3 regions of the Allobosea sp. 29B genome follow, and region 3 is predicted to be linked to each of the others. Evidence: riboswitches for the same ligand, from Rfam matches in the RefSeq annotation. Region 3 holds a riboswitch; each other region holds the start of a gene.
What was found. Region 3 has a riboswitch for cobalamin ahead of GV161_RS04665 (ribonucleoside-diphosphate reductase subunit alpha). Riboswitches for the same ligand answer to the same signal wherever they lie in the genome.
Positions count from the first base shown of each region.

Region 1: linked by a shared signal. The riboswitch ahead of GV161_RS12695 (CbtB domain-containing protein) and the one ahead of GV161_RS04665 (ribonucleoside-diphosphate reductase subunit alpha) in region 3 are both predicted to bind cobalamin.
Region 2: linked by a shared signal. The riboswitch ahead of GV161_RS06805 (TonB-dependent receptor) and the one ahead of GV161_RS04665 (ribonucleoside-diphosphate reductase subunit alpha) in region 3 are both predicted to bind cobalamin.

Region 1 is NZ_LR733817.1:2,587,514-2,589,766, forward strand. Features, by position in the region: gene GV161_RS12685 (DUF1636 domain-containing protein) at 1-169, opposite strand, end outside; gene GV161_RS12690 (CbtA family protein) at 218-973, opposite strand; gene GV161_RS12695 (CbtB domain-containing protein) at 984-1,157, opposite strand; cobalamin riboswitch at 1,192-1,373, opposite strand; gene cobU (bifunctional adenosylcobinamide kinase/adenosylcobinamide-phosphate guanylyltransferase) at 1,420-1,944, shown strand; gene cobO (cob(I)yrinic acid a,c-diamide adenosyltransferase) at 1,959-2,253, shown strand, end outside.
Region 2 is NZ_LR733817.1:1,380,026-1,382,278, reverse strand. Features, by position in the region: gene GV161_RS06805 (TonB-dependent receptor) at 1-1,077, opposite strand, end outside; cobalamin riboswitch at 1,197-1,397, opposite strand; gene GV161_RS06800 (GntR family transcriptional regulator) at 1,444-2,199, opposite strand.
Region 3 is NZ_LR733817.1:970,848-973,100, forward strand. Features, by position in the region: gene GV161_RS04665 (ribonucleoside-diphosphate reductase subunit alpha) at 1-1,124, opposite strand, end outside; cobalamin riboswitch at 1,237-1,435, opposite strand; cobalamin riboswitch at 1,589-1,791, shown strand; gene metE (5-methyltetrahydropteroyltriglutamate--homocysteine S-methyltransferase) at 1,906-2,253, shown strand, end outside.

The sequences.
Region 1 (2,253 bases), 1.6 Mb from region 3:
TGCCGCTGCCGGCCATGCGTTCGGAAAGCGCCGCCGCGAGGCCAATGCCGGGCTGGTCATAGCCCTCCGGCAGGTCTTCGCGCTGGCGCCGGCAGACGGTGCAAACATGGATGGTGCAGCCCAGCTCCAGCCGGGCTTCCGTCGCGAGGGCGAGATCGCCTCCGAGCATCGAAACGCCTCCTTGGATTGGCGTGGCCGTCGCCGGCCGCGCGAGGCGTCAGGCGACCGCGGTCACGGCGCTGCGGCGCGCGAGCCAGGGCCAGAGCACGCCGACGGCGAAGCCGGTGACGAGCCAGAGCGCGGCCTGGATGGCGAGCGAAAGCGCGGCGAAATGCGCGGCGATCTCGGCCGGCACCTTGCTTTCCGGCGCGGCCGGATGCGGCGCACCGATCAGATGCGGCAGCAGCAAGGCGAGTACGGCGAGTGCCCGAGCCCAGGAAGCCTCGACGCGCAGGAAGACGAAGAGCGCGCCGGCGGTGACCACGGCCGTCAGCAGCCACCAGAGCTGTCGCTGCTGCAGCTCGGCCGCCGCGGAGCCCGGCAATTCCGGCGCCAGCCCCATGGCTGGAGCAAGGCCGAAGGCAAGGAAGCCGCAGACGGCCCAGGCGAGCGCCCGGCGCTGGTCGATCTGTTCGTTCGCGGCGATCATCCCGCCGAGCAACAATGCGGCGAAGCCGATCGCGGTGCCGATCGTCACCAGGCTGGTGAAGGCGGTGCGCTGCAAGCCGTCCTGCGGCTTCCATTCATGCTCGCCGGTGTGCTCGGCGCCGGCTTTCGGGTCGTTATGGGCGAGAACGATGCGGGCACCGTCAGAGAAGGCGGCTTGCATCGGTGCGCCCTGCGCGCGCAACGCCGCCTCATAAGTCTCGGCCTTGAGGATCAGCGGGGTGGTGGTGACGTGCTGGAGCGCCGAGATCAGCAGCCCAGCCAAAAGCCCGGCCAGGATGCTGACCGTGAGAACACGCGTGACCATGTGCTTCCCCTCAATGACAGGGAAAAGCGAGGCCGTGACGGGTGTCGTGCGCCGCGTTGTGGACAGTGGACGAGGCGGCGAAGCCGACGGTGTAGATCAGCACGAAGCCGAGGATCAGCGCGGCGGCGACGGCTTTCGCCCGTTCCGAAACGCTGGCCTGGCTGGTGACGGTAGCCGTATTCATCTGGTTCTCCTTGGCCACCCCACCGGCAGCCTGCTGGACGACATCGAAAGACGGCAGGTCTCCTGGCTCACGGCTTGGTGTCCTGCTCCGCCTTCCCGGGAAACCCAGTGGCCGATGGCGCAGGACGCGCCGCTTACAGTTGCGGGGGCAGCCGCGGTCCTTCACCGCGTTCCCTTTTCACCTCGTCGTCGAGGCACCGTCACGGATGATCATTAGCCACAGGCGCGGTGCTGTGCAATGCACGACGTATCCTTGGAAACGAATGCCAGATATGACCCTTCCTCCGCTCACCCTCGTCCTTGGCGGCGCCCGCTCCGGCAAGAGCCGTCACGCCGAGGCGCTGATCGAGGCGCTGCCGGCGCCTTGGACCTATATTGCGACTGCCCAGGCCTATGACGACGAGATGCGCGCCCGCATCGCCGAGCATCGCGCCAGGCGCTCGCGCGATTGGCAGACGGTCGATGCGCCGGTGGCTCTGCCCGAGGCGATTCGCAACGCCAGGCCCGGGCAACCGATCCTCGTCGACTGCCTGACGCTCTGGTTGACCAATCTGCTGCTCGCCGAGCGCGACATCGCGATCGCCACCGGTGAGCTCGTGGCAGCTTGCCGCGAGGCGAGCGCGCCGGTGGTGCTGGTCTCGAACGAGGTCGGCCTCGGCATCGTGCCGGACAATGCGCTCGCCCGCCGCTTCCGCGACGAGGCCGGCCGCCTGCATCAGCGGCTTGCGGCGCAGGCCGGGCGCGTGGTCTTCATGGTCGCCGGATTGCCGATGCAGGTGAAGTCGTAGAGCGAAGTGACGAGATGACGAACGAGGTCGAGGACGCTGCCCGCCATAAGGCGAAGATGGAAAAGCGCAAGGCGGTGCAGGACGCCGAGGTCGCTGGCAAGACGCTGGAGAAGGGCCTGCTGATCGTCAATACCGGCCCGGGCAAGGGCAAGTCGACTGCCGCTTTCGGCCTGATCCTGCGCGCGCTCGGCCATGGCTGGCGCATCGGCGTCGTCCAGTTCATCAAGGGCGCCTGGTCGACCGGCGAGCGCAAGGCGCTGGAGGCTTTCGGCGACCAGGTCTCCTGGCATTCGATGGGCGAGGGCTTCA
Region 2 (2,253 bases), 410 kb from region 3:
GCCCATCACCAGCGTCTGGCTCTGGGTGAGCTTCAGGTCGCCGCGCCAGTCGTATTTGGTGCGTTCGCCGAGGTTCTCGGTCGGCAGGCCGAGGATGCCTGCCGCGTTGGCTGTGCGGTTCGAGCGGTCCTGATTGCTGTAGGAGACGCCGAAGCGGTTGACGAAACGGCCCTCGAAGGGATCCCAGACGATCTCGCCGCGGGTGAAGGCCTGGCGGTAGTTCTGGCTCGAGCGGAAGCTGTTCGGCAGGCTCGGAAAGCCGGAATCGCCGGTGAACAGCAATTGCCCGTCGATATAGCGGCCGACCCAGTTGACGCTCAGCGTGTCGGTCAGCCTGGCGCCGAGGCGGGCGGAATAGCTCCAGTTGTCGTAGGAGCTCGGGTTACGCCGGCGGCCGGCGGGAACCAAGTTCGGCGGCGTCACCGGGGTCGAATCCGAGCGGAAATGGCTGACGTTGAAGGCGTAGTCGAAGCGGTCATTGCCGCCGCTCAGCCCGACGCTCTGGTTGAAGGTGCCGTAGGAGCCCGCCTCGACCGAGCCCGTCACCTTGGGCGGGCCCTCGCCGCGCTTGCTGGTGATCGAGATGACGCCGCCGAGCGCGTTGGCGCCATAGAGGCCGCTCTGCGGGCCGCGCAGCACCTCGATCCGCTCGATGTCGGTGGTGAGCATCTGGCCGAAATCGAAGGAACGGTTCGGCGTCGAGGGGTCGTTCACCTCTATGCCGTCGATCAGCACCTTGACGTGGTTCGAGTTGGTGCCGCGCATGAAGACCGAGGTCAGCCCGCCCGGGCCGCCAGTCTGGACGAGGTTGAGGCCGGGCACGGCGGCGAGCGCCTGCGGCAAGGTACGGCGCTGCTGGCGCTCGATCTCCTTGGCGGTGACGACGGTGACAGAGCTGGCGATCTCCCTGGCCGGGGTCGGAACGCCGGTCGGGCTGATGACGATCTCGTCGAGCGCGATCGGCTTCTCGCCCGATTGCGCCAGTGCAGAGAGCGATATCAACATGGTCGAGGCGGCGAGCAGGGAGAGGGCAAGGGGCGAATGCCCGCTCTTGGCGGGCTTTGGCAAACGGAACACGGGAAACCTCGGCGGTAACGTCAGTGGCACGTCACCGCGAACGAGATGTCCCCACCCACTCCCGAAACCGGGCGCGCGCAGTTCTACCACCCATCAGCGCACCCCGGCCGATGTGTTCGCGTGTGACCACGGCTGACGGCAGGTCTCCTGGCTCGCGGGTCGCTGCCCTTCGCCGCCTTCCCAGGGCCGAGGTCCCAGTGGCGTATGGCGAAAGGCTCGCCGCTTACAGTTGCGGGGGCAGCCGCAGCATGAGATGGCCGAGCCATCCGCACTGCGTTCCCTTTTGATCCCGTGAGGGAACCGTCGCGTTCACGAGTAGGGCGGAAATGCGGCAGCGTCAATTCGCCCGTTCACCCTCGCGAGCGGCTATTCCGCGGCCTTGAGCGAGCGCTTGCGTGCGGTCCTGGCGGGCTCCGCCGGCGCCTCCGCATAGGGCGCCAGGATCGCCATGATGTCGCGCCCGCGCGGCTTGGCTTCCGCCACCAGAGCGCGCTCCGCCACCGAATCGAGATGGTGGTGCATCAGGCTCGTGACTTTTCCGACGTCGCCGCTTGCGAGCGCGTCGATCAGCAGGCGGTGCTCGTTGATGCCGCATTCCGAGGAATGCGGCCGGCTGTAGAGCGACAGGATCAGGCAGCAGCGATAGGCGAGCTCACTGACATAGCGGATCAGGATCGGGCTCTCCGTCATCTCAGCGAGCAGGATGTGGAACTCGGTCGCGAGCCGGATCGATATCGCGTCCGGGCCGCCACGCGCCGCATCCTCCGAGTCGACATGGGCGCGCAGGGCCGCAAGCTGCGCCTTGCTCAGCCGGCCGGCGAGCTGGCGCACGACGAGGCGCTCCAGCTCGATGCGGATGTCGAAGGTGTCGCGCGCCTCCTGCCAGCTCGGTGTTGCCACCACGGCAGTGCGGTTGCGGCGTAGTTCGACCAGACCTTCGGCGGCGAGCTGGGCAAGCGCATGGCGTGCCAGGGTACGGCTGACGCCGAAGCGTTCGCCGAGCGCGTCCTCAGGCAAGGCCGCCCCGGGTTCGAGCGCGCGCTCGATGATCGCGCGGCGTAGCGCCCGGCAGATCATCCCAGCCTTGTCCGATGCGCCGTTTCCGGCCTCTTCCCGCGCCATCGCCGACACCAATGGTTGAAGATCGTTTCGTCTTAGCGCCTGGAGCTTGCAGTT
Region 3 (2,253 bases):
AAGCAGGAGGAGAGTTGCGGCCGCAGCGTGCCCGAATTGAACAGGGTCGGGGTCGAGGCCATGAAGTCGAAGGAGGAGAGCAGACCGTAGAACTCGATCGCCCGTGCCTCGCGGTCGATCTCGCGCAGGCTGAGGCCCATGGCGACGCGCATGAAGAAGGCCTGCGGCAGCTCGAAGCGGTTGCCGCGGACATGCAGGAAATAGCGGTCGTAGAGCGTCTGGAAGCCGAGATAGTCGAACTGCAGGTCGCGCTCCGGCTTCAGCGCGGCGGCGATGCGGGCGATGTCGAAGCGGCCGAGCTCGGGGTCGATCAGCTCGTTCTCGATGCCGGTCTTGAGATAGGCCTCGAAATACTCGCCATAGCGGCCGGCCATCTCGGCCTGCGTCGCCTGTTCGGCATGGCCATGGACGAAGCTCAGCGCCTCGCGACGCAGCTTGTCGAGCAGCAGCCTCGCCGAGACCTTGGCGTAGTTCGGCTCGCTCTCGATCAGCGTGCGGGCGGCGAGGATCGGCGCCAGCGCCAGCTCGTCGAGCGAGATGCCGTCATAGAGATTGCGGCGCACCTCGGCGAGCACCGGCTCGGGAGAAACGCCGTCGAGATCGGCGCAAGCCTCGCGTACGACTTTGTCGAGGCGGGCGGCATCGAGTGGAACGAGCGTCCCGTCGGCGAGCTTCATCTGCAGGGAGGGAGCCGCGGCGGCGGCGGGCTTTGCATCGACCGCCTTAGCGCGCTCACGCGCCCGCTCGGCCCGGTAGAGCACATAGGCGCGGGCGACCTTGTGGTGTTCGCCGCGCATCAGCGCGAGTTCGACCTGGTCCTGCACGTCCTCGATATGGAAGGTACGGCCGGTGGCGGCGCGGCGAGTCAGTCCGGCAACGACCTGCTCGGTCAATTCGGCGACGACATCATGGATGCGGCGCGAGGCGGCGGCGCTGGAACCCTCGACGGCAAGGAAGGCCTTGGTGAGCGCGACCGCGATCTTGGAGGGATCGAACGGCGTCACCGCGCCGTTGCGTCTAATGAGCTGGTAGCCCGGCTCGGACGAAGTCGCCGAAGGCGACACGGACGCCCGGCTCGCGTTTGGAACGGCAGCAGGTCGCTCGATTTCAAGAGAAAGAGACATCGGCATCAACCCCAAGATGTTGGGAGCAAAGGCCGAGCGGTTGCGTCGAGAAGGCGCGCGGCAACCCAAAGCCGCGACCTGCCAAGCGCACCACCGGGACACCCCGCCCGTGGACGTAAACTAGGGTCGCGGCAGGTCTCCTGGCTCACGGATCGCCGCTCGTGTCCGTCTTCCCAAGGCCTTGCGGCCTCAGTGACTTACATGGACGCGAACTCACCGCTGACAGTTGCGGGGGCAGCGCCGGTCTCTCACCGGCTTCCCTCTTAGCTCTCGATCTTGCGAATCGAGAGACCATCGACCACTAGATTTAGTGTCACTGGCCCATGCTCTGTCAACTGGTCGTGCATGCTTCCAAGTCGAGATGTGGAAAGCGGGGACAGCTCGGCGCCCGCTCCCTGATAGCTTCTAAATATGGAGACATAAAGATGTCTTTATATCGTCTATTGACGGCCGGTGAAGGACGGGCCATCATCAGGCGTCGAGGTTCTCTGGTGTGGCTTGCTGCATCGGAGCTAAGAGGGAAGCCGGTGTGATGCCGGCGCTGCCCCCGCAACTGTAAGCGGCGAGCTTGCTGCCCACCCATGTCACTGAGGCTTCCGGCCTTGGGAAGACGGGCACAAGCGACGACCCGTGAGCCAGGAGACCTGCCGCGACACCATGAACGTCCTCGGGCGGGGTGTCCCGGTGGTGCGCTTGGCGGCACCGCCCGGATTCCATCTCCGGCCGGTCATCGTCCCGCGTCCGCTCTGGCCTTTGCCCCCAACTTGTTGGGGTTAAGCCTATGTCTCAATCAGTCTCCGTTGCCACTCTCGGCACGCCGCGGATCGGCCCGCGCCGTGAACTCAAGACCGCGCTCGAAAGCTTCTGGGCCGGAAAGTCCGACGAGAAGTCGCTCCTCGAAGCTGCCCGGGCCTTACGTGCCGCCAACTGGGCGCGTCAGAAGGCGCAAGGGATCACGGTGATCCCGTCGAACGACTTCTCCTTCTATGACCAGGTGCTTGACACCAGCGTCATGGTCGGGGCGATCCCTGCAATCTATGGCTGGAAGGGTGGCGCCGTATCGCTGGCAACCTACTTCGCCATGGCGCGTGGCTCGCAGGGCGGCGACGAGGAAGCTTCCTGCGGCCAC